One region of the Aquabacterium sp. TM01 genome, then DNA from elsewhere that is predicted to be linked to it. Evidence: predicted binding sites of a transcription regulator. Region 1 holds the regulator's gene; each other region holds the start of a gene.
The links. Region 1 encodes sigma-54, which starts transcription at its own class of promoters, with help from an activator protein. Its sites were predicted from a motif close to TGGCANGNAANCTGCTTT; they were not measured.
Positions count from the first base shown of each region.

Region 2: AC3WW4_RS10510 (nidogen-like domain-containing protein) is a predicted target of sigma-54. The motif match lies at 3,740-3,757, and genes of this name have one in related genera.
Region 3: prpB (methylisocitrate lyase) is a predicted target of sigma-54. The motif match lies at 2,166-2,183, and genes of this name have one in related genera.

Region 1 covers NZ_AP046529.1:3,116-8,678, reverse strand. Annotated here, with positions in the region: gene argS (arginine--tRNA ligase) at 1-186, shown strand, start outside; gene AC3WW4_RS00230 (SPOR domain-containing protein) at 219-908, shown strand; gene AC3WW4_RS00225 (thiol:disulfide interchange protein DsbA/DsbL) at 968-1,618, shown strand; gene lptA (lipopolysaccharide transport periplasmic protein LptA) at 1,705-2,310, shown strand; gene lptB (LPS export ABC transporter ATP-binding protein) at 2,310-3,077, shown strand; gene AC3WW4_RS00210 (RNA polymerase factor sigma-54) at 3,091-4,629, shown strand; gene AC3WW4_RS00205 (DUF599 domain-containing protein) at 4,718-5,428, shown strand.
Region 2 covers NZ_AP046529.1:2,302,138-2,307,700, forward strand. Annotated here, with positions in the region: gene AC3WW4_RS10480 (hypothetical protein) at 84-335, opposite strand; gene AC3WW4_RS10485 (ribonuclease HI family protein) at 430-903, shown strand; gene AC3WW4_RS10490 (hypothetical protein) at 962-1,372, shown strand; gene AC3WW4_RS10495 (hypothetical protein) at 1,511-1,975, shown strand; gene AC3WW4_RS10500 (cupin domain-containing protein) at 2,033-2,341, shown strand; gene cutA (divalent-cation tolerance protein CutA) at 2,338-2,655, shown strand; gene AC3WW4_RS10510 (nidogen-like domain-containing protein) at 2,833-3,654, opposite strand; gene AC3WW4_RS10515 (DMT family transporter) at 4,101-4,961, opposite strand; gene AC3WW4_RS10520 (hypothetical protein) at 4,843-5,166, shown strand; gene AC3WW4_RS10525 (PIN domain-containing protein) at 5,475-5,563, opposite strand, start outside.
Region 3 covers NZ_AP046529.1:1,432,231-1,437,793, reverse strand. Annotated here, with positions in the region: gene prpR (propionate catabolism operon regulatory protein PrpR) at 10-2,001, opposite strand; gene prpB (methylisocitrate lyase) at 2,227-3,111, shown strand; gene prpC (bifunctional 2-methylcitrate synthase/citrate synthase) at 3,149-4,312, shown strand; gene acnD (Fe/S-dependent 2-methylisocitrate dehydratase AcnD) at 4,423-5,563, shown strand, end outside.

The DNA.
Region 1 (5,563 bases):
CCGCACGATGTGGCCTTCTACCTGCGTGACCTGGCCAGTGCCTTCCACAGCTACTACGCGGCGGAACGTTTCCTGGTCGACGAGGTCGAACTCAGCCGTGCCCGTGTGGCTTTGCTGAGCGCGACCGCGCAGGTGCTGCGCAACGGTCTGTCCTTGTTGGGCGTCAGCGCGCCCAACAAGATGTAAACACCCTGGTGACCCAGAGAGGATCCCTCCCCATGACCAGTCCACGTGCCGCTCAGCGCGGCGGTTTTTTCCTCGGCATGATCGTCGGCCTGTTGATCGGGCTGGCGCTGGCGCTGGGGGTGGCCGTCTACATCACCAAGGTGCCGCTGCCCTTCATCGACAAGGTGCCCCAGCGCACCCCCGAGCAAGACGCGGCCGAAATGGAGCACAACAAGAGCTGGGACCCCAACAGCCCGCTGTACGGCAAGAACCCCGCCGTGCCGAAGGCCGTCCCGGTCGCCTCGGCCCCGTCGTCGGCGTCTTCGCCCGAACCCACCGAGGCCCCGGTCATCTCCGCCGAGCCGGCCTCGGCCGCCGCACCCGCTCCGGTGGCCTCCAAGCCGGCCCCAGCGGCCAAGCCTGCCAGCGCCGCCGCCTCCAGCGCCCGCAATCCCGCCGCCATCCTCTCGGGGGCGGCCCCCGTGTCCACCGCGCCGGCCGCTGACGCGTTGAGCTATCAAGTGCAGGCCGGCGCCTACGCCAGTCAGGCCGAAGCCGAACAGCAACGCGCCAAGCTGGCCATCATGGGCTTGGAGTCGCGCATCCAGGAGCGTGAGGTCAACGGCCGCACCATGTTCCGGGTGCGCCTGGGGCCGTACCCGCAAAAGGATGCGGCGGAAGAGGTTCGCATCAAGCTGCAAGCCGCTGGGGTGGAGTCTGCCCTGGTGCGCATCCAGAAGTAAGCCGGGGCGCTGCCCTCGTTGATTGCCGTGGCCTTCGGGCCGGACAGAAAGGACGCTAGATGAATCGCCGCGAGTTTTCGATCCATACCCTGGGCGCATTGGGTTTGAGTGTTGGCCTGCCCGGGCTGGCCCTGGCCCAAGGCGGCCCGGTGGAAGGCACGCACTACGTGCGCCTGGCCCAGGCCGCGCCGGTGTCGGCGCCCGCCGGTAAGGTCGAGGTCGTCGAGTTCTTCTGGTACGGCTGCGGCCACTGCTACAACTTTGAGCCCTCGCTGGCCGCCTGGGCCGACAAGCTCCCAGCCGACGTCGTGTTCCGCCGCGTGCCGGTGGCCTTCCGCGAAAACCCCTTCGGCAACCACCAGCGCCTGTTCTACGCGCTGGAGGCCATGGGCCTGGTCTCGACCCTGCATGCCAAGGTCTTCCGCGCCATCCACGCCGAGGGTCAGCCGCTGGACAAGCCCGAAGCCATCGCGGCCTTCGTCGCCCGTCACGGGGTGGATGCGGACAAGTTCATGGCCATGTTCAACTCGTTTGCCGTGCAGACCAAGTGCAAGCAGGCCCGCAGTCTGGCCGAGGCCTACAAGATCGACGGCGTGCCCACCCTGGGCATCGCCGGGCGCTATTTCACCTCGGTGTCGCTCAATGGCAACCACGAGCGCACCCTGGCGACCACCAACTTCCTGATCAACCAGTCCCGCAAGGGCCGTTGAGGCGGCACACAGGCGCGCAGGCGCAGGGAAATCGCGCTTCAGACGCGATTTCCCCCTGGTTCGTGGCTAAAATCATTGCAAATTCCATGCCGATGATGACGAACCCACTTTTCCCCTCCCTGACGTGCCGTTTTGCCCGCACTGCCGGTGCGCTGGCGCTGGCCTGTGGCGTCCTGTGGTGCGCCCCGGCCGTGGCGGAAAAGGCCGACCGTTTTCAACCGCTCAACTTCGCCGCCGATGCGGCCCGGGTGGAAGACAACCAGCGCTTGAACATCCTCAGCGGCAACGTCGAGATCACCAAGGGCACCATGGTGGTTCGCGCCGACCGTGTGGAAGTGCGTCAGAACCCCGACGGCAGCCAGACGGCCACTGCCATCGGTGGGCCGGGTGGGCGCGCCTTCTTCCGGCAAAAACGCGATGGGGTGGACGAGTCCATCGAAGGCGAAGCCGAGCGCATCGTCTACGACGGCCGCACCGAAATCATCCGCTTCACCTCGCGCGCCATCATGCGCCGCCTGCAGGGCAACACCGTCAACGATCAGGTCAGTGGGCCCGTCATCGTCTACGACAACAAGACTTCGGTTTTCCAGGTCCAGGGTGGCGGCAGCAGCAGCGGGGCCACCGGCCGCGTTCGCGGTGTGATCACCCCGCGCACCACGCCCGAGACCCCCAGCACCGAAGGCGCCCGTTGATGAACGCGCCGCTGGCTACGCCTCCGCGCAGCGAACTGCGCGCCGAGCACCTCAAGAAGCGCTACGGTGCCCGCACCGTGGTGCACGATGTGCATGTGGCCGTGGCCGCCGGCGAGGTCGTCGGCTTGCTGGGCCCCAACGGCGCCGGCAAAACCACCAGCTTTTACATGATCGTGGGCCTCGTGCCCGCCGATGCCGGCGAGATCACCATCGACGGCCAGCGCGTCGAGCGCCTGCCCATCCACCAGCGCGCCCGCCTGGGCCTGAGCTACCTGCCGCAGGAAGCCTCCATCTTCCGCCAGCTCAATGTCGAGGACAACATCCGCGCCGTGCTGGAGCTGCAGGTGGACGAGCGCGGCAAAGGCCTGAGCAAGGCCGTCATCCAGGAGCGCCTGGATGGCCTGCTGCACGAGCTCAGCATCGAGAAGCTGCGCACCAACCCTGCGCTGTCCCTGTCCGGCGGTGAGCGCCGCCGTGTGGAAATCGCCCGCGCCTTGGCCACCCAGCCGCGTTTCATCCTGCTCGACGAGCCTTTTGCCGGCGTCGACCCGATCGCCGTCATCGAGATCCAGCGCATCATCAGCTTCCTGAAGGCGCGTGGCATCGGCGTGCTCATCACCGACCACAACGTCCGCGAAACGCTGGGCATCTGCGACCGCGCCTACATCATCAGCGAAGGCAGTGTCCTTGCCGAGGGTAGCCCGGCCGACATCGTCCACAACGCCGAGGTCCGTAAGGTCTACCTCGGCGAGCACTTCCGCATGTGAGCGACCGGCGCCCATGAAGCCCTCCCTGCAGTTTCGGCTGTCTCAGCATCTGGCGCTGACCCCTCAGCTGCAACAGTCCATCCGGCTCCTGCAGCTGTCCACCCTGGAGCTGCACCAGGAAATCGAGCAGATGCTCGAACAAAATCCTTTCCTGGAGCCCGAAGACGACTTCGCCCCGTTGGAGACGGCCGCCTCGCTGGAGTTCGAGCGTCAGCGCAACGAACACAACAGCAGTGAAGACGCCGGCGCCGAGCGCGAAAGCTCGCCCACCGAGGCCGACACCAGCGGCATCGACACGGCCGAGATGGGCACGACCGAGCGCGACGACTGGGAAAACGGCACCGAGCGCGACGACTTCGACGGCATCAGTGAAAGCCCTGCGCGCCAAAGCCAGGGCGACGACGAGCTCGACCCGCTCGAGCGCAACAGCCTGTCCATCACCCTGCAGGAGCACTTGAGGCAGCAACTGCTGGGCACCCGCCTGAGCGACGAAGACATGGCTGCGGTCGACATGCTCATCGAGTCCCTCAACGAGGACGGCTACCTGGCCGACACGCTCGAAGACATCGCCGCCAGCCTCCTGCCCGACGAGCCGGACGAAGACACCCTCGACGAGTTGCTCTCGCGTCTGCGCTGTGCCCTGGGCTGGCTGCAGAACCTTGAGCCCGTGGGCGTGGGCGCACGCAACCTGTCCGAGTGCCTGTTGCTGCAACTGCGGGGCATGCCCGCCGAGCCCGCGCGTGACGTGGCCATGGCGATCTGCCGCGAGCACCTCGAACTGCTGGCCCGCCGCGACTTCAAAAAGCTCATGGCCGCCACCGGGGCCGACGAGGCCTTGCTGAAAGACGCCCAGAGCCTCATCGTCTCGCTCGAGCCCAAGCCGGGTCGCGCCTTCACCCGCGCCGAGGCCAACATCATCATCCCCGACGTCATCGTGCAGAAGGCCGGGCGCAGCTGGAAGGTCATCCTCAACCCGGACGTCATGCCCAAGCTGCGCATCAACGACTACTACGCCCAGGCTCTGCGCTCCAGTCGCGGTCCGCGTGGGGGCACAGCCAGCGAGGGGCACGCCAACCTCAACGCCCGCCTGCAAGAGGCCCGCTGGTTCGTCAAGAACATCATGCAGCGCTTCGACACCATCTTGCGCGTGTCGCGGGCCATCGTCGACCGGCAAAAGAATTTCTTCACCCATGGCGAAATCGCCATGAAGCCGCTGGTGCTGCGCGAAATCGCCGACGAACTCGGCCTGCACGAGTCCACCATCTCGCGCGTGACCACGGCCAAGTACATGAACACGCCGTTCGGCACCTTCGAGCTCAAGTACTTTTTTGGCTCCTCGCTCAACACCGAAGCCGGCGGCAATGCCTCCAGCACGGCGGTGCGCGCGCTCATCAAGCAGCTCGTCGCCGCCGAAGACCCCAAGAAGCCCTTGTCAGACAGCGCGCTGTCCAGCATGCTGGAAGAGCAGGGCATCCAGGTTGCCCGCCGCACCGTGGCGAAGTACCGCGAAGCCCTCAAGATCGCCCCCGCGAACCTGCGCAAGGCCCTCTGAGCGAGGACGGGACCGCGCCACGCCCCGGTGACCGGCGCGACCCGCCCACCCCGACCGGTGTCCCTGATCTGTCTTTCATTGCTCGTCCATGTTGCTTCGCCTCCAAGACCTGATCACCATGCTGCCCTGGCAAGACTGGGCCGCCCTGGCCCTGTTCGTGTTCGGCTGGATCGGCTACGCGCAATTTGCCAGCCGCCGCGCCCGCGTCGAGCGCACCCTGCTGTCCAGCACCAACCACTACCGGCGCCTGTGGATGCTCCAGGTCACCCACCGCGACCAGCGCATCGTCGATGCCGCCATCACCCAGAACCTCGCCAGCAGCCCGAGCTTCTGGGCCTCCACCACCATCCTGGTGATCGGTGGCTTGCTGGCCGTGCTCGGCACCACCGAGAAAGCCAGCGAGTTCGTTCGCGACCTGCCCTTTGCCGTGCGCACTTCCTTGCTGGTGCTCGACATCAAGCTCATCGTGCTGCTGTCTGTCTTCGTCTACGCCTTCTTCCGCTTCACCTGGTCCATGCGCGTCTACTCGTTCGGCGCCATTCTGGTGGGCGCCGCCCCCAACGTTGACGTCTTCAACGAAGGCGGCGCCGACCGCCAGGAGTTCGGCGACCGCGCCGGCAAACTCATGGGCATGGCCGCCGAAAGCTTTGCCGACGGCCTGCGGGCCTACTACATGTCCTTTGCGGTCATCGCCTGGTTGGTGTCACCGGTGGCCTTTGCGCTGGGCACCCTGGCTGTCCTCTGGATCCTGTATCGGCGAGAATTCCGCTCCGACGTGCTGGCCATCTTGCGCCCTTGACCGCGTTCTCTTTTCATTGCGACCCCATCATGCCCATCAAGCCCCCCCGCCGCCCCGTCGTGTCCCCGGCCACCGGACGCCCCTCGGGGGAGACGCGCGACCGCGCCCCTTCGTCCACCCGCTCACCACAGGGAC
Region 2 (5,563 bases), 2.3 Mb from region 1:
CTCAGATTCGGACTTCAAGGCGGGCCATTATCGATGCGGGACGCGCGTGTTGGCCACGAAGCTGCACGTCAGAGATCGGCCGTTCACGGCTGCTTGTTGTCCAGGTCCTGATCAAGTTGCCCGCTGCGGTTTTGCATCACGTTGTTGACGTCACGCTGAACCTGCTGCGTCAACTGCCGCGCCTGTTGTGGGCTGTTTACCGTGGGGACGGAGGCCTCGCCATTCACGGCAGAGGCGGCTGGCGCTGTGGCATGCGTGACCCCCAACTGCTTTTTGGCCACCACCGCCACAATGAGCAGAACCACCACAAGGGACAAGAGACTGAAAACTCTCATGCGTGCTTTCCATCAAGGACAATGAAGGGGCCAGGCGCTGCGTGCGCGGCTCGCACCTGCATTGTGCCCCCGCATCATCCCTGACTCCAACCCCATGCGCCCCCCTTCTGCTCACTTCCCCCCCGGAACTGCCTGGGTGATCCACTGTGACGGCAGTGCCATGCCCAACCCAGGCCGCATGGGCCTGGGTGCCGTGGTGGTCGCCCCCGATGGCACCCGGCAAACCCTGTCTCAGGCTACGCACACCATCGGCTGCAACAACGAGGCAGAACTGCGCGCAGTGATGGCCGCCTTGCGCTCCTTGCCTGCGCAAGACTGCCTAGTGGAGGTTTTCAGCGACAACAGCGTGCTGGTGGAGCAATTGATGCGACCGGACGTTCGGCCCATTGCCAGGCTGGCTCCCTTGTTTGACGAGGCCCGCAACATGTTGGCCCGTTTCGAGCATGGCGTCGTGCGCTGGGTGCCACGCCACCGCAATGCCGAGGCCGACGCCCTGGCGAGAAGTGCCTTGGGCATGCCACCCAAAGCACCCTACCCGCCACAGAAACGTCCTCGCCACAAACGGTGAAAATGTCATCCAGACATGATCCAATTCGATGATGAAAATAACAACAATTGCCAAGGGAATGGCGGCACTCATGGTGCTGAGCGTGGGCTGGAAATACAAGGACACCGCGATGGTGCAGAATTGGATCTCGCCCCACCGCGCTCAGGCTCGACCCACCATCGCATTCGACAACGATGCCCCTGCGTCGGGCTCCAGCGCGTCGCGGCAACCTGCGCCGCCCAAGGGGCTCGCAGGCGTGCGCAAGTGCCGCCAGGGCGAGACGGTGATCTACACCGATGGTGCCTGCCCGACCGGCAGCCGTGAGTTTGCCGTCACCGGTGGCGCTGTCACAGTTGTACCGGGCCCATCGACGTTGACCATGCCTGCGCCGCCAACCGGGCCCTTGCCACATGCCCGGGAAGTGCTCCTGCCCGACGACGGCAAGGCACGCCTGCGTGACCAGGCCATGGAGCGCGTGATCGGCCACTGACCCGCCCTGTGGCACGCTGCCCGCACCAGCGATCACGCCAACTGGGTGAAAGCCTGAGGAGACCTGGGTATGCCTCGGCCCACTTCTGCGCTACGCTGCATGGGTACGTGTGTTCTCACCTCTTTCAAGGACGTTGGCATGCCTCATTCCTACAGTCAGAAGAACATCGGCCAAGGCGCCGCCCCCGCATCGAACGCAAGCCAAGGCATGCGCCTGGTGGCCCCCCTTCATTTGCGCACGTCCACCGCCACCTGCTGGAAATGTCAGGGCCTGACCCAGGTCCATGCATTGGTGGCCAGTGATGTGGTGGATTTGGGCGAGTCAGGGCAATGCCGCACCTACGTACACGGCATCGCCAACCCGCCAGAAGACTTGACCCAGACGCTGCACTTCCTGGCGCCCAACCTGCGGGTGGATGAGCCTGACGCCGATGGCGAGTTACGACTGACCAACCATTGCGCCCATTGCGGTGCCTTGCAAGCGGACGTCTATCTGTTCGAAGAACCCGGCGCGCCCTTCTTCGGCCGCCCACCTGAGGGACATCTGGGCGCCGAGATTCTGGGCCACGACGTCGTGGTTGATAACGCCCGTTACTCCACCTGAACCACTTGTATCTGCCGCCTGTCGGGTTCGCACGCCCGACGCGCAACCCGCCCCCCCATGGACAACCTGTTTGCAGACCTCACCCCGCCGCTGGAAGGTGAGCGTTTTGATGTGCTCTTGCGCAACAAGGGCCTGACCATTGAGCGCATCGTCAGCTCATCGCGCATCGCACACGAACGCTATGTGCAGGCCCAGGACGAATGGGTGGTGCTGCTGCAAGGAAATGCCACGCTGGACGTCAATGGGTGCAACGTGGCGCTCACGTCCGGCGATCATCTGTTCCTGCCATCACACACACCTCACACGGTTTTGCAGGTGTCCGACGGCGCCTTGTGGTTGGCCGTTCACCTGCACCCCACACCATGACCCTGCTGGCCGTTTTCACCACCCTGCCCGATGCCGAGTCTGCCCGCGAGATGGCGCGGATGTTGGTGGAGCGTCACCTGGTGGCTTGTGCGCAACTGGAGACCATCGAGAGCTTTTATAACTGGGAAGGCGCGTTACAACACGACCCCGAGTACCGACTGACGTTGAAAACCACCGCCGACCTCTACCCTGCAGTTGAGGCCGCCATCCTTGAACGACACCCCTATGAGTTGCCAGCTATATTTGCCCTTCCGGTGGTGCAGGCGTTAAATTCTTATGGCAAGTGGATCCAACAGAACTGCGCCACAAGCTGAGCGAACAGGAAAACCCTCATCACGCCATCTGGTGAATTATTTTTTTGCCACATCACCCGGCCCCACTTTTTAGGCACCTTGATCTACACTTTGATCTCAAAAAGGCGATGAAATCCGCACTGAAATTAAAACAAAAACGGCGACCAAAAGGTCGCCGTTTTTTTCTTACCGCACTATTCAGGCCGTCTTACGACGCCGAGTCGCCACCAATGCCATGATGCCAATGCCTACCAAGGCAAGAGACGCCGGCTCGGGAATGGGGTTGGGGTCGACCACCACGCCGTTGCGCACTTGAAAATTGTATTGACCCAAGACCGTTGAGTTGAGTGACCCGTTGATCAGTGCATTGGGGCCGCCATCAACCAGCGCACCATTGATCAATGAACCTTGCAGGGTATTGTTGGATGTAGGGCTCGTCCAGTATCCAACCAGCGCGGAGACACCGCCCAAACCACCGGCTGGCGCATTGCTTGCAGTGCCAGCCTCCCACACAATTTTGTCGTAATTGAATTGAATATCAAAATCACCCACACTGATATCAGAGCGATCCGTCAGAATCATCTGGAAACTATTGAAAATAGATTGCCCAGAATATACGCCGACATTGATATAGTTGACCCCGAACACATTATATCCACCCAATGTTCCGCTTCCATACGTCACTGGACTGGACCCCGCACCACGGGTGTCAACGTCGGCAAAAAATGGAGCGATAATTGGCCCGAATGCACCGTTAGTGATCGCAGATGGAGTGTAGGTCGACAGCGGATTATTGAATGTGATGTTGCCGTTGTTGTTGACGAATGTCTGGGTGTAATTGATTGCGTTGATATTGGCAGTGAAGCCAATATTAACCGGGCCAGTAGACCCATCATCGTTCGCTGGAAGAGTGTTTGTCGCGAACAGAGCAGCGTTATGGATCGCGCCTGCGTGAGCGACGCCTGCCACCATAGCAAATGCGAGCGTCAGCACTTTGGTCATTCTTTTCAACGTGTACATCACTTGAGTCCCTGAGAGGTCGGTAATTTGGCGAAGCGACTAATTTTTCATTCGTTTCATCTGAAACGAAGCTTGCCACCGCCACAAAGCATAAAACATGCCACATCGCGCTCATCATGCTAAATAGCAATGTTTTCAATGACTTAGGCTACGCAAAACGTACAGGCCCAGGCTTTGAAAGCCAGTGTTTTTTGCCTGATGTAAGTTTTCCCGACATCTGAAAAGAACTGAAGACGCGCTGTTTGCCGTGGAGGCGGTGACCCCGCCGCTCGACCACGTACCGCATTCTCACCGTCGACTGGAACAACCCCAGCGCATCGACGTCTCCGGCGACTTCTATCGCACTGTGAGTGTGGGCGACACCTTGCTGCTATCGCAACGTCAGGGTTAGCTGAACTTCCGCTGGGTGGCGCAAATTCACAAGGCGCCCAACCCGACACCTGCGCTCACCGAGCCCTGAACCAAGACTTCAAACTCAGTTTGCCAGGCGGCAACGCGCCGAGCACCGCACCAATGGAGACCACCACGATGCCGACCACCGCAATGGTTCCCAGTTGCTCGCCCAGAATCATCAGCCCGCCCACGGCCGATACCGCGGGCACCAGGGCCAGCATCAAGGATGCCTCGCTCGCACCGATTTTCTGAACCGCGTAGCTGTACAGGCCTGCCCCCAGAAACGCGATCACGACGCCTTGATACACCGCTTGCAAGGTGATGGCGCCCCATGTGGCGCTGCTCATTTGGCTCGGCAAGCACCAAACATAGACCGGCAGATAGACCACGGCCGAAAACAAGGCGATACCGAGCACACTCAGTTGCGGACGAATCTGCCATCGCCTCACGAGCAGGCCGAAAATCGCCCAGGTCAGCGCAGCGGCCAGGAACAACAGATCGCCAATCCACTCGTTTCCACCCCGCTTGACAGAGAGGCTCTCGTAACCGATCAACAGCAGCCCACTGGTCGACAGCAACAGAGCCACCACGGTCTGCCGCGGAATTCGAAACCCGGTCATGAACGCCATGATGACGATGGTCCAGAAACCGATCCCGCCGTTCACGAACACCCCAGCGTGCGAGACCGGGGCATAGGCAAAACCTGTGTAAGCGAGCGTGCAGTAGCCCACCCCACCAAACAAGGCGAGAACCGCATGTTTGAGCCAGTCTTGCCGAGGCACATGGCGCAGGAACATGGGCAGCGCGATGGCACCTGACACCGCAAAGCGGATGGCAGCAATGTCAAACGGTGTGAACGCGGCGGTCGCACCAAAGCGCGACACGATGTTGAAACCCGACCAGAAGAACACCACAGCAAAGGCCGCCAACAGGCCTTTGCCCACGTCCGATGCGGCAGCGTTTGGCGAGCTCAATGGAAATCCATTCAAGGTGGTGTCCGTTCAAAGCAAATGCCCTGCTCCGTCAAAGACACAGCAGGGCATTTGCGACTCAGTCTTGATCAAACCGAGCTTGATTTATTCCCACTCGATCATTTCCGGCACCTTGAGAGCCGCATGAACACTAGGTTTTTGAAGTTCCAAGATTTCTTTCTACCGTCATTTTTACCGACGCTGGAAGGTGGTGATTGCAACGATGGTTGCCGGTCAAACGACAGCCATAACGCGGTTTCTAGTGTACACGGCGAGCCTGAAAACTGTGGGGGACAGGAACACCCCTCGGGTTGCAGCTTCCAGCACGTCGGGCATGAGAACCTAGCGGTTGGGGTGCCGCCTTGAGCCGCGCCAGTCTACAGAAAGAGTCAACATGCCCAGATGATCCTCGGCCACCCACTGCTCGGCGTGCGCATCTGGCAAAGTAGACGCAGTTCATTGGGCGGTGGTCACACGGACTCGCTTTGCAAGCCGCCTCAGGCTTGGGCATAAGGGGACGTTTGCAGGACCTATTTGCGCGACGA
Region 3 (5,563 bases), 1.4 Mb from region 1:
ACGCCCGAATCATGCTGGGTTGAGCTTGCGCCACAAGGTGGTGCGGCTGATGCCCAGGCGCTGGCTGGCCAAGGTACGGTCACCCCCGCATTCATCCAGCACCCGCTGGATCTCGGCACGTTCACGCTGGGTCTGATGGGCCTTGAGCGAGGACGGAACCTCGGCTGCATCAGAGGGGGGCTTGTCCGTGCCGATGGTGAACAGCTCGGGCGCCACGGTACGCACAAACGTGCGGGCGGCCTCGGGCGAGACGTTGGCGTCGCTGTCGGCGGATGGGTCGACGTGCGGATCGGCGTAGGCCACCAGGCGTTCGACGAGGTTTTCAAGTTCGCGCACGTTGCCGGGCCAGTGGTACGACGGTGCCTGCACGATCAGCGCGGCGACGATGGCCTCGGTGCGCGCCGGGTCGAGGTCCAGCCGGGTGCAAACCTTGCGGTGCAGGGCGCGCACGAGCTCGGGCAGGTCGTCCAGGCGGTCGCGCAAAGGGGGCATGTCGATGCGCAGGATGTTGAGGCGGTAGAACAGGTCTTGCCGGAAACTGCCCTCTTCGACATGGCGCAGCAGGTTGCGGTGCGTGGCGGCGATCACGCGGACGTTGACGGGGGTGGGCTCGGTGGCGCCAACGCGCAGCACCTCACGCTCTTGCAGCACGCGCAAGAGCCGCGATTGCAGGGACAGCGGCATCTCGCCGACCTCGTCGAGGAAGATGGTGCCTTTGTGAGCCGCCTCGAACAGGCCGATCTTGCCGCCGCGGCGCGCGCCGGTGAAGGCGCCTTCCTCGTAGCCGAACAGCTCGCTCTCCAGCAAAGTTTCGGACACCGCCGCGCAGTTGACGGCCACGAAGGGCAGCTCGCGGCGTTCGCTGGCCGTGTGGATGCCCTGGGCCACCAGCTCTTTGCCGGTACCGCTTTCGCCCAGGATGAGAACGGTGGCTTGGCTGCGCGCGCAACTGAGGGCCATGCGCTGCACGCGTTGCAAGGCGACGCTGTGACCCAGGAGTTGCTGCAGCTCGTAGCGGGCCGGAACGGTGTTGGGCTTGATGCGGGTGCGAATGTGGCGGTCGACCCGTTGGATGGAGATGGGGTCCTGGCCACTGAGCACGGCGCCGGTCAGCACGCCTTGCTCGACGATGGGGATGCGATTGACGATCAGGGCCTTGCCTTTGACCCGCTCGATTTTTTCCAGCTCCTGGGTGCCCAGACGCAAGGTGGCCTGCAGACTGAGTTCGGGGCAGACCTCGCTGAGCTTGAGGCCCAGCCACTGCGCGGGATCGATGCCCAGCCACTGGGCCATCGTCGGGTTGAGGGTCTGGATGCGCTCCTGGGCGTCGACCGCGATCACGCCATCGCTGAGTTGGGCCAGGATGGTGTTGAGGCGCTCGCGCTTGGTCAGCTCGATGCGCGAGGCACGCGCGATCTCGACGGCGTCTTCGAGGGCTTCGCGCACGGCGTCCATCGAATACAAAAAAATGCCGGTGAGGCCAATCTGGTCGGCCATGTCGGCGGCCACCCCTGAGCCTACGATCACCTCCACGCCGGCCTGCTGGAGTTCGCGCACGGCTTCCTGGGCTTCATCTTCGGTGCGGTAGCTGAGCTGGTGCACCCCGAGTCCGAAGAGGTCATCGAACTGGTGGATGTCAGGGGCCACGCCCACATAGGTGACCAGGCCGATGTGCGCAGACTGGCGCTTGGCTCGCGCCAGCGCCTGCATCAGGTCCAAGCCCCCCACTTTGACCACCACCACGGGCAGGTCCAGATGTTGGCGCAGGTAGCCGCCGTTGGAGCCGGCAGCCACCACCACGTCCACCGGCCGCTGGGCCTGCAGGGCGCGCACACGGGCCACGGCCTCTTCAAAGCCCACGTCCAGCACTTCGACGGCCGCACGGTCGGCGAATTCAGGGGCAAGGGCCTGCAACATTTTGTTGATGCGGCGAAAACCGACGGCCACAATGCGTGGCGGAGACTGAGTCGGATTGGCGCGGGGCAAGGGGTCGGTCAGCATGCCTGGCATTGTGCATGCGTTTCACAGTTGAATGAAACATCATTTCAATATCGAAACGCCAGCACAGGCCGCTCACGCTGTGCAAGGGTGAAAACCAGCCTGCCCCACCGTAAATCAATGACTTACAAAGCTTCTTTGGCATCATGAACACGCAGTACCCAGGCTGGCACGCACGTTGCGTTCTAGACCAGCATTCCCGCTGACACGTTCCACTGGAGACCCCACATGGCACTCACCTCCCCCGGCGCACGCTTTCGCCAGGCCCTCAAGGACGAATCGCCGCTGCAGATCATTGGCGCCATCAACGCCAACCATGCCCTGCTGGCCAAGCGCGCGGGTTACCGCGCCATCTACCTGTCTGGTGGCGGCGTGGCCGCTGGCTCGCTGGGCCTGCCTGACCTGGGCATCAACACGATGGACGACGTGCTGATCGACGTGCGTCGCATCACCGACGTGTGCGACACGCCCTTGCTGGTCGACATCGACACGGGCTTTGGCCCCTCCGCCTTCAACATCGAGCGCACCGTCAAGAGCCTGATCAAGGCCGGCGCTGCCGCTTGCCACATCGAAGACCAGGTGGGCGCCAAGCGCTGCGGACACCGCCCCGGCAAGGAAATCGTGACCACCGAAGAAATGGTGGACCGCGTCAAGGCCGCCGCCGATGCCAAGACCGACCCGGACTTCTTCCTGATCGCCCGTACCGACGCCATCCAGGTGCACGGTGTGGATGCCGCCATCGAGCGCGCGATCCAGTGCGTGGAAGCCGGTGCCGACGGCATCTTTGCCGAAGCCGCCTACGACCTGCCCACCTACGAGAAGTTCTGCAAGGCCGTGAACGTGCCCGTGCTGGCCAACATCACCGAGTTCGGCAAGACACCGCTGTTCAGCGTGGACGAACTGCGCCCCACCGGCGTCGGCATGGTGCTGTACCCGCTGAGCGCCTTCCGCGCCATGAACAAGGCCGCTGAAGCCGTGTACACGGCCATCCGCCGTGACGGCCATCAAAAGGCCGTCGTCGACCTGATGCAGACTCGCGAAGAGCTGTACGACCGCATCGGCTACCACGCCTTCGAGCAAAAGCTCGACGCGCTGTTTGCCGCCAAGAAGTAAATCCCCCGCTGCCACACGTCATCTGGAGACACATCCCATGAGCGCTACCCCCGAGACCACCACACCCGGTTTCAAGCCCAAGAAGTCCGTCGCCCTGTCCGGCACGGCCGCTGGCAACACCGCCCTGTGTACTGTGGGCCGCACCGGCAATGACCTGGCCTACCGCGGCTACGACATCCTGGACGTCGCCACCACCTGCGAATTCGAAGAGATCGCCCACCTGCTGGTGCATGGCAAGCTGCCCACCGTGGCCGAACTGGCTGGCTACAAGGCCAAGCTGAAAGCCCTGCGCGGCCTGCCCGCCGGCCTGAAGACCGCCCTGGAGCAACTGCCCCCGTCGGCGCACCCGATGGACGTGATGCGCACTGGCGTGTCGGTGCTGGGTTGCCTCTCGCCCGAGAAGGACGACCACAACCACCCCGGCGCCCGCGACATCGCCGACAAGCTGATGGCCTCGCTGGGCTCGATGCTGCTGTACTGGTACCACTACAGCCACAACGGCAAGCGCATCGAAGTCGAAACCGATGACGACTCCATCGGCGGCCACTTCCTGCACCTGCTGCACGGCGAGAAGCCCCGCGACAGCTGGGTGCGCGCGATGCACACCTCGCTGATCCTGTACGCCGAGCACGAGTTCAACGCCTCGACCTTCACCTCGCGTGTGGTGGCCGGCACGGGCTCGGACATGTACTCGGCCATCACCGGCGGCATCGGCGCGCTGCGTGGCCCCAAGCACGGCGGCGCCAACGAAGTGGCTTTTGAGATCCAGAAGCGCTACGATAACCCGAACGAGGCCGAGGCCGACATCCGCGCCCGCGTCGAGAAAAAGGAAGTCGTGATCGGCTTCGGTCACCCCGTCTACACCGTGAGCGACCCGCGCAACGTGGTCATCAAGAAGGTGGCGGAAGACCTGTCCAAGGAACAGGACAACATGAAGATGTACGACATCGCCGAGCGTCTGGAATCGGTGATGTGGGAAATCAAGAAGATGTTCCCGAACCTGGACTGGTTCTCAGCCGTGAGCTATCACATGATGGGCGTGCCCACCGCGATGTTCACCCCGCTGTTCGTGATCGCCCGCACCAGCGGCTGGTCGGCCCACGTGATCGAGCAACGCATTGACGGCAAGATCATCCGTCCGTCGGCCAACTACACCGGCCCAGAAGATCAGAAGTTCGTGCCGCTGAAAAAGCGCAAGTAATTCTGACCAGCCAGGACCAGGGCGCCACATGAACAACACGTGTGGCGCCTTTTGACCTTGTCAACCTCGCTGCCCCCGCGCCGCCGCCCCACACCTCACCGCTGCCCGCCATGAACACCCAATACCGCAAGAACCTGCCCGGCACCACGCTGGACTACTTCGACACCGAAGCCGCCGTGGAAGCCATCAAGCCGGGCGCCTGGGCCACCCTGCCCTACACCTCGCGCGTGCACGCCGAGAACATCGTGCGCAAGGCCGATCCGGCCATCATCACCGACTGCCTCAAGCAGATCATCGAACGCAAGCGTGACCTCGACTTCCCCTGGTTCCCGACCCGCGTGGCCTGCCACGACATCCTGGGCCAAACCGCCCTGGTGGACCTGGCCGGCCTGCGTGACGCCATCGCCAAGGAAGGCGGCGACCCCGCCAAGGTGAACCCGGTGGTGCCCGTGCAGTTGATCGTGGACCACTCGCTGGCCGTGGAGTGCGGGGGCTTTGACCCCGATGCGTTCCAAAAGAACCGCGACATCGAAGAGCGTCGCAACGAAGACCGCTTCCACTTCATCGAGTGGACGAAGAAGGCCTTCGCCAACGTGGACGTGATCCCGGCGGGCAACGGCATCATGCACCAAATCAATCTGGAGAAGATGTCCCCGGTCATCCACAACGACCACGGTCTGGCCTACCCCGACACCTGCGTGGGCACCGACTCGCACACCCCGCACGTGGACGCGCTGGGCGTGATCGCCATCGGCGTGGGCGGACTGGAAGCCGAGAACGTGATGCTGGGCCGCGCCTCGTGGATGCGCCTGCCCGAGATCGTGGGCGTGAAGCTGACCGGCCAACGCCAACCCGGCATCACCGCCACCGACGTGGTGCTGGCCCTGACCGAGTTCCTGCGCAAGTCCAAGGTCGTGGGCGCCTACCTGGAGTTCTACGGCGAAGGTGCCGCGAAACTGACCATCGGTGACCGCGCCACCATCTCTAACATGGCCCCTGAATACGGCGCCACCGCCGCCATGTTCAGCATCGACAACCAGACCCTGGACTACCTGACGCTGACAGGCCGCGACGCCGAACAAGTCAAGCTGGTCGAGACCTATGCGAAGCAAGCCGGCCTGTGGTCGGACTCGCTCAAGAATGCCGTGTACGAGCGCGACCTGACGTTCGATCTGTCGAGCGTCGTGCGCAACATGGCCGGCCCCTCGAACCCGCACGCCCGCCTGGCCACGGCCGATCTGGCCGCTAAGG